Regions from separate parts of the Streptomyces sp. NPDC002044 genome, predicted to be linked through region 1. Evidence: predicted binding sites of a transcription regulator. Region 1 holds the regulator's gene; the other holds the start of a gene.
The links. Region 1 encodes HspR, which represses chaperone genes until heat shock. Its sites were predicted from a motif close to TTGAGNNNNNNNNNCTCAA; they were not measured.

Region 1 (9,814 bases):
GCCGAGTGCGACCGCGCCGTCGGCGTTCCGCTTGAACCAGATGTTCGGGAAGCCGAGGAAGCGGTGCCAGGCGACACCCATGTTGGTGTTGAGCGAGACGACGATCATCCAGACCAGCGACGTGCCGATCTTGATCATCGCGGTGAAGTAGATGGCGTTCTGCAGGGTGCCGAGCGAGAGTCCCTTGAAGGCCAGCACCAGCGGGTACGACACGAAGTACGCCGGGTCGTACGAGTCCACGTGGTGGATCGCGCCCTCGAGGCCGCGCAGGGCCAGGATCGCCAGGCCGATCGTCAGGATGATGTACTCGACGAAGTACGCCTGCCAGGCCTTCGAGCCGGTGAAGCGGGACTTGCGGCCGGCCCGCGACGGCAGGTTCAGCAGCCGGATCGCGATCAGGACGACGATGCCCACGACCGTCATCAGGCCGATGAACTCGATGTACATCTCGAACGGCAGGAAGCCGCCGATGACCGGCAGCGTCCAGTCGGCCTGGAAGAGCTGGCCGTACGCCTGCGCCAGCGTCGGCGGCAGGGTCAGGAAGCCGATCGCGACGAACCAGTGCGCGAAGCCGACGATGCCCCAGCGGTTCATCCGGCTGTGGCCGAGGAACTCCCGGGCCAGGGTGAGCGTTCGAGCCTTCGGGTCGTCCGTACGGCTGCCCGCGGGTACGGGCTGGCCGAGCTTCACGAACCGGTAGATCTGCGCCACGGCTCGTGCGAGCAGCGCGACGCCGACCACGGTCAGGACCAGCGACACGATGATCGCGGCGAGTTGCATGGAAGGGCTCCTCGGGCGGGGACTTACTAAGCGGTAACTTATTGAGTCAAGGCTTGAGGTTACCCATTCTCCGCGCCGCAATGTAGGCGAGCGTGCGGTGATCTGTGTCGCTCAGGCATACCTGTGCCGGTAGGCCGCGCGAGGGGTCTGAGCGAGGATCGCGAGATCCATCCCCAGCCAATGGCTCTCCACATAGTGCCGGTCGAGCAGGGCCATCTCCTCCCAGGGCAGGTCAGAGCGCGCGCTCACCTGCCACAATCCGGTCATTCCGGGGCGAACGAGCAGCCGGTCGGGCCGGTCCGTACGCGGCTCGGGGCGCGGGCCGACCAGGGACATCTCGCCGCGGAACACGTTGAGGAGCTGCGGGAGCCCGTCGAGGGCGCACCGTTCGACCGCCGCCCCGGCCCGGCCCGCGCCGTCCGTGCGCAGCCGGTACGCCAGGAACGGGCGCCCGGCGAGCCCCGCCGCGGGCTCCCGTACGAGGATCCGCCGGCCGTGCGCGGTCGCGAGCGCGGCGGCGGCCAGGGCGAGCGGCGCCGCGCACAGGGCCAGCAGGATCGCGGCCCCGATGAGGTCGAGCACCCGTTTCGCCGGCGGCCGGACCGGCCGCGGGAGGGGGAGGGCGGCGAGCGTCAGAGGCATGCCGAAACGGTCCCGCACGGCGACGGCGCGCCCGGCACGCCGCGCGGCGGGCGGGGGCCGGACGGGTGCCAGCGCTGAGCCGTTCGGGTGGAACCGCGCCCCCGGCGGCATCCCGCGGGCGTCCCCGGGGCGTCTGCGGGGTGTCCCGTGGATCGCGCGGCGAGCCCGCCGGGAGCCGGTCCCCGGCCCCGCCGCCGCACGCTTCGGCGGGCCGGGCCGGGGTCGGTAGTTGCGCGTAAGGATGGCTTAAAGGTTGAGTCGGCTCGACTCAGCTCTGTTGACGCACGCGCGACGATCATGCATGGTTGAGTCTGTTCCACTCAAGTCAGCTGGAGGAATCGAAATGGCACGTGCGGTCGGCATCGACCTGGGCACCACTAACTCCGTCGTCAGCGTTCTGGAAGGCGGCGAGCCCACCGTCATCACCAACGCCGAGGGCGCCAGGACCACGCCGTCCGTCGTCGCCTTCGCGAAGAACGGCGAGGTGCTCGTCGGCGAGGTCGCGAAGCGCCAGGCGGTCACGAACGTGGACCGGACCATCCGCTCCGTCAAGCGCCACATGGGCACTGACTGGAAGATCAACCTGGATGGCAAGGACTTCAACCCGCAGCAGATGAGCGCCTTCATCCTGCAGAAGCTCAAGCGGGACGCCGAGGCGTACCTGGGTGAGAAGGTCACGGACGCGGTCATCACCGTCCCGGCCTACTTCAACGACTCCGAGCGTCAGGCGACGAAGGAAGCCGGCGAGATCGCGGGCCTGAACGTCCTGCGCATCGTCAACGAGCCGACGGCCGCCGCCCTGGCCTACGGTCTCGACAAGGACGACCAGACCATTCTGGTCTTCGACCTCGGTGGCGGCACCTTCGACGTCTCGCTCCTCGAGATCGGCGACGGCGTCGTCGAGGTGAAGGCGACGAACGGCGACAACCACCTCGGTGGCGACGACTGGGACCAGCGCGTCGTCGACTACCTCGTGAAGCAGTTCCAGAACGGCCACGGCGTCGACCTGGGCAAGGACAAGATGGCGCTCCAGCGCCTGCGCGAGGCCGCCGAGAAGGCGAAGATCGAGCTGTCCTCCTCCACGGAGACCTCGATCAACCTGCCCTACATCACGGCCTCCGCCGAGGGCCCGCTGCACCTGGACGAGAAGCTCACGCGCGCCCAGTTCCAGCAGCTCACCTCGGACCTCCTGGACCGCTGCAAGACCCCGTTCCACAACGTCATCAAGGACGCCGGCATCCAGCTGTCCGAGATCGACCACGTGGTCCTGGTCGGCGGCTCCACCCGCATGCCGGCCGTCGCCGAGCTCGTCAAGGAGCTCACCGGCGGTCAGGACGCCAACAAGGGCGTCAACCCGGACGAGGTCGTCGCCATCGGCGCGACCCTCCAGGCGGGCGTGCTCAAGGGTGAGGTCAAGGACGTCCTGCTCCTCGACGTGACCCCGCTGTCCCTCGGTATCGAAACCAAGGGCGGCATCATGACCAAGCTCATCGAGCGCAACACCACGATCCCGACCAAGCGGTCCGAGATCTTCACGACGGCCGAGGACAACCAGCCGTCCGTGCAGATCCAGGTCTACCAGGGCGAGCGCGAGATCGCGGCGTACAACAAGAAGCTCGGCATGTTCGAGCTGACCGGCCTGCCGCCGGCCCCGCGTGGCGTCCCGCAGATCGAGGTCTCCTTCGACATCGACGCGAACGGCATCATGCACGTCACGGCCAAGGACCTCGGCACGGGCAAGGAGCAGAAGATGACCGTCACCGGCGGCTCTTCGCTCGGCAAGGACGAGGTCGACCGCATGCGCCAGGAGGCGGAGCAGTACGCGGACGAGGACCTGCGCCGCAAGGAGGCCGCCGAGTCCCGCAACCAGGGCGAGCAGCTCGTCTACCAGACGGAGAAGTTCGTCAAGGACAACGAGGACAAGGTCCCGGCCGACGTCCGGACCGAGGTCGAGACGGCCGTCTCCGAGCTCAAGGAGACCCTCAAGGGCGAGGACACCACCGCGATCCGCACCGCGACGGAGAAGCTCGCCGCGGTCAGCCAGAAGCTGGGCCAGGCGATCTACGCCGACGCGCAGGGCGCCCAGGGCGCGGCCGGCGCCGCCGGTGACGCGGGCCAGGCCAAGGCCGACGACGACGTGGTCGACGCCGAGATCGTCGACGACGAGAAGCCGAAGGGTGGCGCTGCCTGATGTCGGAGGAGACCCCGGGATTCGACGAGAAGCCCGAAGTCCCCGCCGACGGCACGCCCGACGAGCCGAAGGCCGCCGACTCCGCCAAGGAGGAGGCGGCGGCCCCGGCCGGGGACGACGCGCAGGCCGCCGGCCAGGAGACGGCGCTGCTGGCGCAGCTGGACCAGGCCCGTACGGCGCTCTCCGAGCGCACCGCGGACCTCCAGCGGCTTCAGGCGGAGTACCAGAACTACCGGCGCCGGGTGGACCGGGACCGGATCACCGTCAAGGAGGTCGCGGTCGCGTCCCTCCTGACCGAACTGCTCCCGACCCTGGACGACGTCGGCCGGGCGCGGGAGCATGGCGAGCTGGTCGGCGGTTTCAAGTCGGTGGCCGAATCGCTTGAGACGGTCGCCGCCAAGATGGGCCTCCAGCAGTTCGGCAAGGAGGGCGAGCCCTTCGACCCGACGATCCACGAGGCCCTCATGCACTCGTACGCGCCGGACGTCACCGAGACGACCTGCGTGGCGGTCCTGCAGCCGGGCTACCGGATCGGCGAGCGTACGATCCGCCCCGCACGGGTCGCGGTGGCCGAGCCCCAGCCGGGCGCGGCCCCCAAGTCCGCGGGCTCCGACTCCGCCGACGCGGAGGGCGAAGCACCGTCGGACAAGGACGCGGATGCCCCCGACAAGGGCTGATGCACCACACGTAGAGGCACGAGAGGAGGGACACCGGGGATGAACACGAAGGACTTCGTCGAGAAGGACTACTACAAGGTCCTCGGTGTCCCGAAGGACGCCACCGAGGCCGAGATCAAGAAGGCGTACCGGAAGCTCGCCCGCGAGTTCCACCCGGACGCCAACAAGGGCGACGCCTCGGCCGAGGAGCGCTTCAAGGAGATCTCCGAGGCGAACGACATCCTCGGTGACCCCAAGAAGCGCAAGGAGTACGACGAGGCCCGCTCCCTGTTCGGCAACGGCGCCCTCTTCGATCGTGGCGGTCGTCCCGGTCCGGGCGGGGGCGGCGGCTCGTTCAACTTCGACCTCGGCGACCTCTTCGGCGGCCAGCAGCCGCAGCAGGGCGGCCCGGGCGGCGGCTTCGGCGGCGGTCTGGGCGACGTCTTCGGCGGCCTGTTCAACCGCGGCGGAGCCGGCGCCGGCGCCGGTACGGGCACCCGTACCCAGCCGCGCCGGGGCCAGGACGTCGAGTCGGAGGTCACCCTCTCCTTCACGGAGGCGGTGGACGGGGCCACGGTCCCGCTCCGGATGTCCTCGCAGGCGCCCTGCAGGGCCTGTTCGGGCACCGGCGACAAGAACGGCACCCCCCGGGTGTGCCCGACCTGTGTCGGCACCGGCCAGGTCTCGCGGGGCAGCGGCGGCGGCTTCTCCCTGACCGACCCGTGCGCGGACTGCAAGGGCCGCGGCCTGATCGCGGAGCACCCCTGCGACATCTGCAAGGGCAGCGGGCGCGCCCGCAGCTCCCGCACCATGCAGGTCCGGATCCCGGCGGGCGTCTCCGACGGCCAGCGGATCCGGCTGCGGGGCAAGGGCGCGCCGGGCGAGCGCGGCGGTCCCGGCGGCGACCTCTACGTCGTCGTGCACGTCGACGCGCACCCGGTGTTCGGTCGCAAGGACGACAACCTGACGGTGACCGTCCCGGTGACCTTCGCCGAGGCCGCCCTGGGCGCCGACATCAAGGTCCCGACCTTGAACGGCCCCTCGGTGACGCTGAAGCTGCCGCCGGGCACGCCGGGCGGCCGCACCATGCGGGCCCGCGGCAAGGGCGCGGTCCGCAAGGACGGCACCCGCGGTGACCTGCTGGTGACGGTCGAGGTGGCCGTCCCCGCGGAGCTGTCGGACGAGGCGCGCGAGGCGTTGGAGAAGTACCGCGAGGCGACCGGGGCGGAGGACCCGCGCTCCGCGCTGTTCGAGTCCGCGAAGGGAGCATGACATGGACGGCCGCCGGAGGAATCCCTATCAACTGACCGACGAGACCCCGGTCTACGTGATCTCGGTGGCCGCCCAGCTCTCGGGTCTGCATCCGCAGACCCTGCGGCAGTACGACCGGCTCGGCCTGGTCTGCCCGGACCGCACGGCGGGCCGCGGCCGGCGCTATTCGGCCCGGGACATCGAACTGCTCCGCACGGTGCAGGCGCTGTCCCAGGACGAGGGCATCAACCTGGCGGGCATCAAGCGGATCATCGAGCTGGAGAACCAGGTCACCGCGCTCCAGCAGCGCGTGGCCGAGCTCGCCTCCGCGGTGGACGGCGCGGCCGCCGCGCTCCAGGCGCGCGAGGCCCAGGTGCACGCCTCGTACCGGCGCGACCTGGTCCCGTACCAGGCCCCGCAGCCGGGCAGCGCCCTGGTGGTGTGGCGCCCGACGCCGAAGCGTCCGCTGGACTGACGTTCGCCGTACGCCGAAGGCCCCGCCCGGGAACGCTCCGGGCGGGGCCTTCGCGTACGCGCGGCGCATCGGCCCTACAGCGTCGGCCCCTACAGCGGCGGCCCCTACAGCGTCGGCCCCTACAGCGGCGGCCGGCCGGCCGGGCCCGAGACGCGGCCGAGGATGCCCGACTGGGCGATCAGGTAGCCCAGCTGGGCGCGGCTGCCGCTGCCCAGGGCGGTGGCCAGCTTGGCGATGTGCGCGCGGCAGGTGCGGACGTTCATGCCGAGGCGGCGGGCGATGGCCTCGTCCACGTGTCCCTCGACGAGGAGCTGGGCGATGGAGCGCTGCACGCCGGAGATCCCGGAGGGCGTCGGGTCGTACGGGATCTGCTCGTTGAGGGGGGTGGCGCGGCGCCACAGCTGCTCGAAGACGCGGACCAGGTAGCGCACGAGTGCCGGGTGGCGCAGTTCCAGGGCGATCTGCTGGTCGTCGCTGGCCGGTATGAAAGCGACCGATTCGTCGCAGATGATCAGCCGCTCGACCAGTTCCTCGAGTGTCCGGATTTCGACCTTGCCACTGGCCATCCGGTCGACGTAGGCCATGGTGCCCCGGCTGTGCCGGACGGTGTGCTGGTACAGGGTGCGCATGCTGACGCCCCGCCGGATGAGCGGCTGGTCGCGCTCGATCGCCTGGTTGAGTATGTTCTCCGAACGCCCGCCGCCCGGCTGGATGGTGAGCATCTCCGCCTGGCACTCGGCGGTGGCGACGTTGAGCGCCGCGTTGATCCTGTTGAATCCCTCCAGCACCGTGATCGCGTGCGTGGGCGCGGGAGTCAGCGCGCTGATGGCCATGAATGGCTCAAACGCTTCGGCGAGCTCGATCGAGGAGCGCCTGCGGTGCAGGATCTCCCGTTCCAGCGGGTGGAGCCGTTGGGCCAGTGCGACCGACGGTGGAACCGGGCGGAGCCAGTTGTCGTCGTCGGGATCAGGGTGCAGCAGCGCGAATTCCAGCAGGCAGGGCACCTGATCGACCTCCTCGCGGGCGATTCGGCCGGAGCTGAGGGCACTTGCGTACAGCTCTGCCCCCAGGTCGCACAGGTCCGTCACCGCATGGGGATGTGTCTGGTTCATGCGCATAATCGGCAAATCTCCCACCCCCAGGGTCCTGCATGTACAGGAACATGATGCATCGCCACGGTGGCAATGGCGTGGCTCGATCAGTCATCGTCTGAGATGCGGGGGAGAGGAATCCATCAAGTGAGGACAACGTCGACCATGTACAAGAAATTGCTTCGCTCGGTGGCTGCCATTGCTCTCTCTACGGCTGCTGCTGTCGGTGGAATCTCGCTCGCGGACAGCGGCTGGGGCAGCGCTCCCGCCGACAGCGGCTGGGGGGCCGGTGTCACCAGTGATGACAGCGGCTGGGGAACACCCGGCAAGAGCGACAGCGGCTGGGGAAGTGTCCGGGCCGACAGCGGCTGGGGACCGTCGTCGCCCAAGGACGACAGCGGCTGGGGCAGCGCGCCGGCCGGCGCGCGGTCCGACAGCGGCTGGGGTGTGGGTGGGAAGTCGTCGGACGCATGACCCCCGACGACCGCGGTTTCCGCCGCGAAATGGCCTCTGCCTACCGTTCCGGCTGGCAGTTCATCGACCTTGCCACCGCGATCCCGTACTCCGGGGACTCGCTGATGGTCACCCTGTTCGGTCAGCCGATCGTCGTCGTGCGCGAGGAGGACGAGGACGTACGTGCCTACCGGTGCCTGCGCCGTCCCAGGGGCGCACCGCAGCCCGTCCGCTGCGAAGTGCGCTACGGAATGGTCTTCGTCAATCTTGATCAGCGCGATCACCAGCTCTTCGAACCCGACATCACCACCGCCACCCCCCGCAGTGCCTGAAGCGATTCCCCCGTCGTTGCAGATCGCTCAGGCGCTACCCCCACACAGCGGCGCCATCGTGGACCTGACCACGATGGCGCCGTTGTGATGTCCGCGTCCAGTGATCGACCGGACAAGTTGAAAGTGGTGCGGCCCGGTTCCGCCCCTGGTGGCGCCGTGCGCCCTCAGGCCCGGCCCATGGCCCGTTGCAGGGTGATCTCCACGACCACGCGGTCGGGGTTGGGCGAGGGGGTCCGCCCGTAGCGCACCGCGTAGCGCGCCACCGCGTCGGCGACCGACGCCTCGTCCGTACGGACCACCGCGCGCCCCTCCAGGGTGGCCCAGCGGCGCCCTTCCATCTGGCAGACCGCGACCCTCGCCCCGCCCGGCTCCGCGGCGGCGGCCATCAGGATGTTGCGGACCTTCCTGCTGTGCCGGTTGCTGATCACCCGGGCCAGGCCGGCCTCCGGGTCGTACGTCACGCCGACCGGCACCACGTGGGGGGAGCCGTCGGGGCGGTGCGTGGTCAGCGTGCAGACGTGCCGTTCCCGCCAGAAGGCGAGGTACTCGGGCGTCGGGTTGAGTACGTCATGGGACATGGCCCGAAGCGTACGTCCACGGCCGGACGCGCCTACGGGTGCCCGCAGGAGTACCGTTCTTCACCTTGAGTGGACTAGACTCAACTTTGCATAAGTCGACTCTGTCATGGTTACCCCTTGGGGGAGAGGAGAAGCGCAGTGGACGCCGAGCTGACCAACAAGAGCCGGGACGCGCTGAACGCGGCCACCAGCCGGGCCGTCAAGGACGGCCATGCCTATCTGACCCCCGCGCACCTGCTGCTGGCCCTGCTCGCCGGCGAGGACAACGAGAACGTCGTCGACCTGCTCGTGGCCACGGACGCCGACCAGGCGGCCGTACGGGCCGCGGCCGAGCGGCTGCTCGCCGCCCTGCCCAGCGTCACCGGCTCCACGGTCGCGCCGCCGCAGCCCACCCGCGAGCTGCTCGCCGTACTGGCCGAGGCCGACGCCCAGGCCGGGAAGCTCGGCGACGACTACCTCTCCACCGAACACCTCCTCATCGGTACGGCCGCCAAGGGCGGCGCCGCCGGTGAGGCACTTTCCGGCCAGGGCGCGAGCGCGAAGAAGCTGCTGGCCGCCTTCGAGAACGCACGAGGAGGACGGCGGGTGACCAGCCCCGACCCCGAGGGCCAGTACAAGGCCCTGGAGAAGTTCGGCACCGACTTCACGGCGGCCGCCCGCGAGGGCAAGCTCGACCCGGTCATCGGCCGGGACCAGGAGATCCGGCGCGTCGTCCAGGTGCTCTCGCGCCGGACGAAGAACAACCCGGTGCTCATCGGCGAGCCCGGCGTCGGCAAGACCGCCGTCGTCGAGGGCCTGGCCCAGCGCATCGTCAAGGGCGACGTCCCCGAGTCGCTGAAGAACAAGCGGCTCGTCTCCCTCGACCTCGGCGCGATGGTCGCCGGCGCCAAGTACCGCGGCGAGTTCGAGGAGCGGCTCAAGACCGTCCTCGCCGAGATCAAGTCGAGCGACGGCCAGATCATCACCTTCATCGACGAGCTGCACACCGTCGTCGGCGCGGGCGCCGGCGGGGACTCCGCCATGGACGCGGGCAACATGCTCAAGCCCATGCTGGCCCGCGGCGAGCTGCGCATGGTCGGCGCGACCACCCTCGACGAGTACCGCGAGCGGATCGAGAAGGACCCGGCGCTGGAGCGGCGCTTCCAGCAGGTGCTGGTCGCCGAGCCGTCCGTCGAGGACACGATCGCCATCCTGCGCGGGCTCAAGGGCCGCTACGAGGCCCACCACAAGGTCGTCATCGCCGACAGCGCCCTGGTCGCGGCCGCCACCCTGTCCGACCGGTACATCACCTCCCGTTTCCTGCCCGACAAGGCCATCGACCTCGTCGACGAGGCCGCGTCCCGGCTGCGCATGGAGATCGACTCC
Region 2 (9,814 bases), on a different contig from region 1:
AGGACCGACAGCGGCCGGGTGAGCGAGCGCGCGACGGCGGTGGAGAAGCCGATGCTGAAGAGGAACAGCACGCCCAGCAGGCCGACCACGGTCTCCAGCCGGGTCACGTCGTCGTCGCGCAGGGAGGCGAGCGCGGTGGCCCGCTGGCCCGCGAGCGTCGACTCCACGGACCTCATGCGGTCGAGACGGGAGGTGAGCGCGGAGCCGACGGCGGCGCCGTCGGTCTTGCGGTCGGCCGGAGTCAGGGTGGGCCGGTCGGTGAGGCGCTTGAGGTAGTCGTCGGCCGCCTTGACCTCGGGGCCGGTGACGGTGGCGGCCAGCGTCTGGCGCACGTCGGGCCGGGCGGCCCGGGCGAAGTCCTCCAGGGCGGCCTGTTCCCGTACCCGGGACCGCTGCGCGGCGGTGGTGAGCTCGTCCACGACGGCGGAGTTGGGGGACTGCTCCCCCTTCGGGACGGCCAGCGCGGCCAGCAGCAGTCCACGGGTGGCGGAGGCCTGCTCCACGGCCTGGCCGAGGGGGGCCATCGGCCGGGTGGTGGCGAGGGCGCCGACGGCGCGCGGCGGGGTGAGTTCGGTGAGCCGGTCGCCGGGGGCGAGGAGTTCGGCGATGAGGCCGGCGTACGCCTGGTGCGCGGCCAGCGCGCTGCCCTTGCCGTCGACGGCCTCGGTGCGGACGGTCCGGAGCCGGCCGAGGGCGCGGGCGGTCTGCTCGTCGGCGTCGGCCTGGACCTCGGTGAGCTGCCGGTCGGTGCGGGCGGTGCGTTCGTCCACGGGCGCCTTGGCGGCGCCGGGGCGGCCCTTGGCGGCGTACTCGACGACCGCGTCGCGTTCGTCGCCGAGGAGGTGCGCGAGGGTGAGGCTCTGCCGGGTCTGCTCCGCGAGGACGACCAGGTTCTGGGAGTCGTTGAGTTCTCTCGTGGCGGAGACGACGGCTGGCGCGCCGGCCACGAGGACGGTGAGGCCGGCGACGGCTACGCCCACGACCAGCCTGCGGCGCACGCGGACGCGGCGTCCTGCGGGTGCCGGGCCGTCTATGGCGGTGCCGTTCTTCCGAGACCGCTTCTTCTGCACCGGTGCTCGCAATCCTGTACGTGTGCTCTTGCTCGTCTACTCGTGTGGCCGAGGTAACGGCCGGTCAACAAGTAAACGCCCCCTGCCTCCTCGTACCGCCACAGACCTTTGCAGTGTGTCGGGGAGAGAGCCGCCCATCGCCCACCCGGCCACTCGAACGAGTGAACATCACGGATGAGTTGGCGACCAACTCGGGCACCCGGTGTCAGAGCGCGTCCGTGGACAGGCGGTTGAAAGATCGACGGAGGCTTTGGCAGTATGCCCGCCCACAGGTCCGCCGCCGCCGCTCAGCGAGGCCGGCCGGCCCCCGCGGCGGCGCCCCGGCGGCCCGTCCGCCCGCCCCGGAACGGGTACGGACCTGGCCGTGCGCCCCTGGTCGCAGAGGGGCAGTATGTCCTCATGCGCATCGACCTCGCCTCGGCCCCCGGCGACCCGGAACGCCCCAATGAGGACTGGCTGTCGGCCGCGATGCCCGCCGCGGGCGGGGGCGTTCTGGTGGCCCTGGACGGAGTCACCCCGCCGCGGGACGGGGACGGGTGCGTGCACGGGGTGCCGTGGTTCGCGGCGCGGCTCGGCGGCCGGTTGACCGAACTGTCCGGATCGCGGCCGGACCTGCCCCTGGACCGGATCCTGGCGGAGGCCGTCCGCGCCACGGCCGGGGCGCACGGCGACGCCTGTGACCTTTCTCACGTACGGACGCCCCAGGCGACGGTGGTCGTCGTCCGGTGGGACGCGGCGTACGTGGAGCACCTGGTGCTCTCGGACTCCGTCCTGCTCCTCCAGGCGCCCGGCGGCGAGGTGACGGCGGTGCTCGACGACCGGCTGGACCGGGTCCCGCGGGAGGTGCTGCGCTCGGTGACCGCGACGGACGCGCTGCGGAACGCCGAGGGCGGCTTCTTCACGGCGGCGGCGGACCCGGCGGTGGCGGCCCGCGCGGTGACGGGGCGCACCCCGCGCGGCGAGGTCCGGGCGGTGGCCGCGCTGACGGACGGGGCGAGCCGGTGGACGGACACGTTCGGGGAGGGCGACTGGGCGCAGTGCCTGGCGGTCCTGCGGAAGGAGGGCGCGCAGGGCCTGATCGCCCGGGTCCGCACCATCGAGTCCGACCCGGCGCGTCCGCGGACCCGCCACAAGCGCCACGACGACGCCTCGGCGGCGTACGCGGAGCTGTAGGCGCGGGGCGGAAGGTACCGCGCGGCCCCCGGCGGGAGGACCACCGGCGGGAGGGCCCCGGCGGGAGGGCCCGGGGTGCTATTCGGCTCCCGTGTTCAACTGGTTCAGCAGGCGGGCCAGTTCCGCCACCTCGCCGCGGTCCCAGTCGGCGAGCTTGCGCATGTACTGCTCGCGCCGGGCGTCGCGCACCCGCAGGAAGCGCTCGCGGCCCTCGTCCGTGAGGCCGACCAGGAAGGCCCGCCCGTCGGCGGGATCGGGTTCGCGGGCCACCAGACCCAGCACCTCCAGGGCCCGCAGCTGCCGGCTCATGGTGGCCTTGCCGACGCCGAAGTACGCGGCGAGTTCGGTGGCCCGCTGGCGGCCGGCGGCCTCCAGACGGGTGAGGAGCCCGTACGCGGCGGGTTCCAGTTCCGGGTGGAGCTCGCGGGCCATCTCCCCGGAGGAGGCCCGGGCCCGCCGGAGGAAGACGGACAGCTCCCGCTCCAGGGCAAGGAACTCCTGGTCTTCTCTCCCGTGCACGTACCGCTCCTTCGCTGGTGGGGTGGGCGCCCAGTATTTCGCAGCGGACGCACCGGCGGCCCGGGGCCCCGCCGCAGCGGGACCCCGGGCCGTCCGGGCGGCGCCGGTCAGGCGGCGCCGGTCAGGCAACCGGTCAGGCGACCGCCGTGACGGGTACCGCCGGGGCGGCCGCCCCGGCCAGGGCGATCTCCAGGACCTGCCGTACGTCCGTCACCGGGTGCACCTCCAGCCCTTCCAGCACCTCCGCCGGAACGTCGTCCAGGTCCGCCTCGTTCCGCTTCGGGATGATCACCGTGGTCAGCCCGGCCCGGTGCGCGGCCAGCAGCTTCTGCTTGACCCCGCCGATCGGCAGCACCCGCCCGGTCAGCGAGACCTCGCCGGTCATCGCCACGTCGGTGCGCACCTGGCGTCCGGAGAGCAGCGAGGCGAGCGCCGCCGTCATGGTGATGCCCGCGCTCGGCCCGTCCTTGGGCACCGCGCCCGCCGGGAAGTGGATGTGCACGCCCCGGTCCTTCAGGTCGGCCACCGGGAGTTCCAGTTCCGCGCCGTGCGAGCGCAGGAAGCTGAGCGCGATCTGCGCCGACTCCTTCATGACGTCGCCGAGCTGGCCGGTGAGCGTGAGCCCGGCGGCCCCCGTCTCGGGGTCGGCGAGCGAGGCTTCCACGAACAGCACGTCCCCGCCGGCGCCGGTGACCGCCAGGCCGGTGGCCACGCCGGGGACGGCGGTGCGCCGCTCGGACGGGTCCTGGGCGGACTCCGGTACGTGGTGCGGGCGCCCGATCAGCCCGCGCAGATCGCCGGCGCCGATGCTGAAGGGCAGTTCGCGCTCCCCCAGCTCGTGCTGGGAGGCCACCTTGCGCAGCAGCCGGGCGAGGGACCGCTCCAGGGTGCGCACGCCCGCCTCGCGGGTGTACTCCCCGGCGAGCCTGCGCAGCGCGTCCTCCTCCAGGACCACCTCGTCGGCGGCGAGCCCGGCCCGCTCCAGCTGGCGCGGGAGGAGGTGGTCGCGGGCGATGACGACCTTCTCGTCCTCGGTGTACCCGTCGAGCCGTACGAGTTCCATCCGGTCGGCCAGGGCCTCCGGGATGGACTCCAGGGCGTTGGCGGTGGCGAGGAAGACCACGTCGCTGAGGTCGAGCTCGACCTCCAGGTAGTGGTCGCGGAACGTGTGGTTCTGGGCGGGGTCCAGGACCTCCAGCAGGGCGGCCGCGGGGTCGCCGCGGAAGTCGGAGCCGACCTTGTCGATCTCGTCGAGGAGGATCACCGGGTTCATCGAGCCGGCCTCCTTGATGGCCCGTACGATCCGGCCCGGCAGGGCGCCGACGTAGGTCCGGCGGTGCCCGCGCACCTCCGCCTCGTCCCGTACGCCGCCGAGCGCTACCCGGACGAACGTGCGGCCCATGGCGTGCGCGACGGACTCCCCGAGGGAGGTCTTGCCGACGCCGGGCGGGCCGACGAGGGCGAGCACGGCGCCGCCGCGCCGGCCGCCGACGACGCCCATGCCGCGCTCGCCGCGCCGCTTGCGGACGGCCAGGTACTCGGTGATGCGGTCCTTCACGTCGCTCAGCCCGGCGTGCTCGGCGTCGAGGACGGCGCGGGCGCCGCGGATGTCGTACCGGTCCTCGGTCCGCTCGTTCCAGGGCAGTTCGAGGACGGTGTCCAGCCAGGTGCGGATCCAGGAGCCCTCGGGGCTCTGGTCGCTGGCCCGCTCCAGCTTCTCGACCTCCTTGAGCGCGGCCTCGCGGACCTTCCCGGGGAGGTCGGCGGCCTCGACGCGGGCACGGTAGTCGTCGGACTCGGCCCCGTCCTCCTCGCCGTTCAGCTCGCGCAGTTCCTTGCGCACGGCTTCCAGCTGGCGCCGGAGCAGGAACTCGCGCTGCTGCTTGTCGACCCCGTCCTGGACGTCCTTGGCGATGGACTCGGCGACGTCCTGCTCGGCGAGGTGGTCGCCGAGCGTCCTGACGGCGAGGCGGAGGCGGGCGACGGGGTCGGCCGTCTCCAGCAGTTCCACCTTCTGGGCCAGGGTCAGGAAGGGCGAGTAGCCGGAATTGTCCGCGAGGGCGGAGACGCCCTCGATCTGCTGGACCCGGTCCACGACCTGCCAGGCCCCGCGCTTCCTGAGCCAGCTCGTGGCGAGGGCCTTGTACTCCTTGACGAGCTCGGCGACGTGCCCGGGCAGCGGCTCGGGCACGTCCTCGCCGACGGTCTCGCCCTCGACCCAGAGCGCCGCCCCCGGCCCGGTGGTCCCGGCCCCGATGCGGACCCGCTCGCGGCCGCGGATGAGCGCCCCGGGGTCGCCGTCGGAGAGCCGTCCCACCTGCTCGACGGTCCCGAGCACCCCGGTCCCCGCGTACGTCCCGTCGATCCGCGGCACGAGCAGCACCCGGGGCTTCCCCCCGCCCGCCGCGGCCTGGGCCGCTTCCACGGCTCCCCGCACCTCGGCGTCGGACAGGTCCAGCGGAACGACCATCGCTGGCAGTACGACCTCGTCGTCGAGCGGCAGTACGGGCAGGGTGAGCGTTTCGGACGTCGAAGCCATGATCTTCCCTCCGGCAGTGAAGTTGAGCTATGCCGACTCAATGCACGTGAGCCCCGCAATGTTCCCCCCATCCCGTTCGCCTCGGGCGAACGGGATGTCACCCGAGGTGACGGCCGGTGCCGGGCCGGCCGGGGGAACGAGGGCGGTCAGCTCGCGGGGCCGGGGACCGGGCCGTCGGCCTGGAGTCCCTTCAGGACCGCCGCGCCGAGGGTCTGGACGGCCGACAGGGGGCGCACCATCACCGTCAGCTCCTTGATCAGGCCCGCGGCGTCGAACTGGAACAGGTCCATGCCGTGGATCTCCTTGCCCTCGACCGTGGCCCGGAAGATCAGGATCTGCGACGGCGCCTCCTTGCCGTCGGAGGTCGTCTCGGCCGCGCCGTCGAGGCGGCCGACGTAGCGGAAGTCCTCGAAGGTGCGCAGCAGCACGCCGAGGAGCCCGAGGACCGCGGACCGCCCTTCGAAGGGGGTGAACTTCACCGGGCTGTACAGGCGGACGTCCTCGGTGAACAGCTCCGTCAGCGCGGCGAGGTCGCGCGTCTCGACGGCGGCGCGGAAGCGTGCGGCGGTTTCCATGGACCCTCCAGATACTCAAAAACATGACTAGTCTTGTTCATGAGTAGGATGCGGGTCCGGACGAGAGAGCGGAAGGGGGCGCCGCGGTGGCTTTGAGACACGCCGTACTGGCGGCTCTGCTGGGTGGCGACTTCAGCGGGTACGAACTGGCCAAGGAGTTCGGCCTCGGCGTCGCGAACTTCTGGCACGCCCAGCCCCAGCAGCTGTACGCCGAGCTGGCCAGGCTGGAGGCCGAGGGCATGGTCGTCGGCCGGCAGGTGGTCCAGGAGTCCCGGCCCAACAAGCGGCTGTTCCGCGTCACCGGCACGGGCCTCGCCGAGCTGGAGCGGTTCGCGGCGGTCCCCTCGAAGCCCTCCTTCATCCGCGACGACCTGCTGGTCAAGGTCCAGGCCGTCGACCGTCTCGGGACGGGGCCGGTGATCGAGCAGCTGGACGCGCGCGCGGCGGCCGCCGAGGCCAAGATCGAGCTGCTCTCCAAGCTGCTGGTCCGGCTGCGCGGCGACGCGGACGAGGAGGAGTTCCTGCGCCGCGGCCGGCCGATCGGCCCGTACCTGACCTGTCGGCGCGGCCTGGCCTTCGAGGAGGAGCACCGGGACTGGTGCCGGAGCACCGCGGCGGTCCTGCGGGAGCGGCAGGTGCCCGGTGCCGAGCACTGAGTACCCCGGATTCGGGCGCTACGTGGCCCTCGGCGACAGCCAGACCGAAGGGGTCGGAGACGGCGACGAGACCGCCGGCCTGCGCGGCTGGGCCGACCGGCTCGCGGAGCACCTCGCCGCCGCCGAACCCGGGCTGCGGTACGCGAACCTCGCGGTGCGCGGGCGCCTCGCCAAGCAGGTCCGCGCCGAGCAGCTGGCACCCGCCCTGGCCCTGCGGCCCGGTCTGGCCACCGTCGTCGCCGGGTTCAACGACCTGCTCCGGCCCCGGTTCGACCCGGCCGCGGTGACCGCGGACCTGGAGGCGGTGTTCGCCGCGCTCACGGCCTCCGGGGCCCGCGTGGCCACCCTCGCCTTCCCCGACATCGGCCGGATCGCGCCCATGGCCCGCCCGCTCGCGCCCCGCGTGGCCGACCTCAACGCCCGCGTCCGCGCCGCGGCGGCCCGGCACGGGGTGACGGTCGTCGAGACCGGCGGGTACGCCGTCAGCACCGACCCGCGGCTGTGGACGGCCGACCGGCTGCACGCCGGTCCGCTGGGCCACGAGCGGATCGCCGCGGCCGCCGCCCACGCGCTGGGCGTGCCCGGCAGCAGCGACGCCTGGACGCACCCGCTGCCGGACCGGGCGCTCCCCGGCGCCCCGGCGGCCGTGGCGGCCGAACTGCGCTGGGCGGCCGGGTTCCTGGGCCCCTGGGCCGTGCGCCGCCTGCGCGGCCGCTCCAGCGGCGACGGCCGGTCGGCGAAGCGCCCGCTGCTCCTGCCCGTGGCCACGCCGGGGGCCGGCCGGGAGGTGTGACACCCCCGGGCCGGATGGTCAGGGGGTGTGGCGGACGCGGACGTCGCCCGAGGTGGTCCTCGCCGCGAGGCCGGCGGTGGCCGAGGGGTCGTCGGGAACGGTGACGTCGCGGTCGCCCGAGGTGGTCGACACCGCGACCCGGTAGGGACCGGCGGGGACCGTGAGGGCGACGTTGCCCGAGGTGCTCTCGGCGCTGACCGAGCCCGGGGCCCGGGCGAAGTCCAGGCGGGCGTCGCCGGTGACCGAGCGGACCTCGGCGCTCGGCCCGGCCAGCCCGCCGGCGGTGATGTCGCCCGAGGACGTACGGACCTTCAGCGGGCCGGTGATCGCGTCGGCGCGCACGTCCCCCGAGACGGACTCGACGTCGGCGGCGGCCACACCCGTCACCGTGACGCGGCCGCTGCTGCCCTCGATCGTGACCGCGGCCGAGGCCGGTACCTCCAGGCGGTAGTCGACGGAGCAGTCGCGCGAGCAGCCGGAGGTGAAGGTCAGGACGCCGCCGGTCACCCGCTGGCCGACCTCCGGGGCGGCCGCCCCGCGGTAGTGGAGGGTGCGCCGCACGGCGACCCCGGGCCCCGTCCCGGTCGTGACCTCGACCGAACCGGACCGGACCCCGGTCAGCCGGACCGCCGTCACGGCCTCGGTGACCGTGGCGTCGGCGGCGACCGACGTACGGACCGCCTCTCCGAAGGTGCATCCGGCGAGCAGGAGCGCCGCGCCGAGGACGGCGACCGCGATGGGGACGAGGCGAACTGACGGGGTGTGAAGGGGCATGCCCCCATCGTCGGCGCCGGTGCGCCCCGGGCCGATGGTGCCGGTACCCGCACTCGGGGTGGGGCTAACCCCCCGCCGCGCCCCCCGCCCCGCCGCGCCGCGCCGTCAGGGCTCGCAGGTGCCCGGAGCCGCGTACACCGCGACGCGGGCGCCCCGGACCGGGGTGACCGAGCACAGGTCGAACCAGGCGGCCAGGGTCTGCCGCTTCACCGCCTCCCGCGGGTACGGGTCCACCGGCTCCCCGGCCGGGTCCAGCAGCACGATCACCCGGGGCGACGCGATGAGCGCCTCGCGGATCTCCACCGAGGGCAGTTCGGTGCCCTGGAGGCTGCGCGAGGCCGCCGGGGTGCGGTCCAGGGCCACGTCGCGCAGTCCCGCGTACGTCCCCGGCGAGGAGAGCAGCCATTCCCGGCGCCGCGACGGGAGGAACACCACCGCGTCGCCCGGCCGGGCCGCCTCGCGGACGGCCGCGGCCACCGCACGGGCGTCGTCCTTGCGGCTCTCGGGGGTCCGCAGCCACGCCGACCAGAGCGCGCACGGCACCAGGAGCGCGGCGGCCGCCGCCCAGGGCCACCGGCCCCGCACGGCCCCCCACCGGACCGGCGCCAGCCGGGCGCCGGCCAGCAGGGCGAGCCCGGCCAGGGAGTAGAGCACGTACCGGTCGACGTACCAGGGGTGCACCAGGGACACCGCCATCAGCACCCCCGGCGGCAGCAGCGCCAGCGGCACGGCCACCCGTACGAGGTCCCGCTCCGCGGCGCCGCGGGCCAGCAGCAGCACCGCGACCGCGAGCACCCCGTACGCCGTCCAGTCCTGCCAGGTGGGCCGCCCGAGCCAGCCGAGCTGCTGCTCCGCCTGCCGTGCGCTGACCAGCGCCAGCGGCAGCAGCAGGACCACGACGGCGCCGGCGGCCAGCCGCCAGCCGCGCGAGCGCCAGGCGGTGACGGCGTGGGCGGGCAGCGCCAGGAGCGCGAACTCGTGCAGCCAGCAGCCGGTCAGCAGCACCGCCGCGTAGGCCGTCCAGCGCCGGCCCAGCATCAGGTACGTCGCCCACACCACCGCGGCCGCGACCAGGGCGTACGAGCGCCCCTCCTGCGCGTACATCTGCACCGGCGGGAGCGCCGCGTACACCACTCCGGCGATCAGCGCCGCCCGCTCCCCCGCGAGCCGCCGGGCGAGCGCGGCCACCCCGGCGGCCGCGAGGGCGGTGGCGGCGACGGACGGCAGCCGCAGGGCCCACAGGCCGCCGTCCCAGGCGAGGAAGACCCCGTGCATCAGCAGGTAGTACAGCCCGTGGACGGCGTCCACCTGGCCCAGCAGCTCCCAGAGCCCGCCCAGCGGCCGGTGGGCCACCTGCCAGGTGACGGACTCGTCGCGCCACAGGCCGCCGCCGCGCTCCAGGCCCCAGAGGCCGAGGAGCAGGGCGGTCAGCGCGGGCACGACGCGCCAGGGCGCGATGCGGCGGATGGCGGCCTCCGGGAGCTGTCGGATCGGGTGCGGGGACTCCATACTCGGGGTTCGGCCCGAGTTCCCGCGGAGGTGGGGCATGCGAGCACGACGAACGGTGCCGGCGGCGGCCGCCGCGCTGCTGGGCGCGATGGTCCTGGGCGCGTGCGGTCCCTCCGGACCGGCCGCGCCCGGCTCCCCCTCCGGCGGGCCCGGTTCGCCGACCGCCGCGACCGGTCCGCCGACCGGTTCCGCGGCCCCCTCCCCGG

Region 2: a site for HspR is predicted at 5,324-5,342, ahead of lon (endopeptidase La). Genes of this name have one in related genera too.

What each region holds. Positions count from the first base shown of each region.
Region 1 covers NZ_JBEOXU010000032.1:5,983-15,796, reverse strand. Annotated here, with positions in the region: gene ABT106_RS11340 (heterodisulfide reductase-related iron-sulfur binding cluster) at 1-780, opposite strand, end outside; gene ABT106_RS11335 (sugar transferase) at 892-1,422, opposite strand; gene dnaK (molecular chaperone DnaK) at 1,766-3,613, shown strand; gene grpE (nucleotide exchange factor GrpE) at 3,613-4,290, shown strand; gene dnaJ (molecular chaperone DnaJ) at 4,330-5,541, shown strand; gene ABT106_RS11315 (heat shock protein transcriptional repressor HspR) at 5,543-5,995, shown strand; gene ABT106_RS11310 (helix-turn-helix transcriptional regulator) at 6,115-7,107, opposite strand; gene ABT106_RS11305 ((2Fe-2S)-binding protein) at 7,557-7,871, shown strand; gene ABT106_RS11300 (pyridoxamine 5'-phosphate oxidase family protein) at 8,036-8,449, opposite strand; gene clpB (ATP-dependent chaperone ClpB) at 8,588-9,814, shown strand, end outside.
Region 2 covers NZ_JBEOXU010000006.1:60,654-70,467, forward strand. Annotated here, with positions in the region: gene ABT106_RS03095 (sensor histidine kinase) at 1-998, opposite strand, end outside; gene ABT106_RS03100 (hypothetical protein) at 1,470-2,243, shown strand; gene ABT106_RS03105 (MarR family winged helix-turn-helix transcriptional regulator) at 2,322-2,762, opposite strand; gene lon (endopeptidase La) at 2,896-5,301, opposite strand; gene ABT106_RS03115 (nuclear transport factor 2 family protein) at 5,448-5,876, opposite strand; gene ABT106_RS03120 (PadR family transcriptional regulator) at 5,963-6,532, shown strand; gene ABT106_RS03125 (SGNH/GDSL hydrolase family protein) at 6,519-7,325, shown strand; gene ABT106_RS03130 (DUF4097 family beta strand repeat-containing protein) at 7,344-8,099, opposite strand; gene ABT106_RS03135 (glycosyltransferase family protein) at 8,205-9,608, opposite strand; gene ABT106_RS03140 (hypothetical protein) at 9,646-9,814, shown strand, end outside.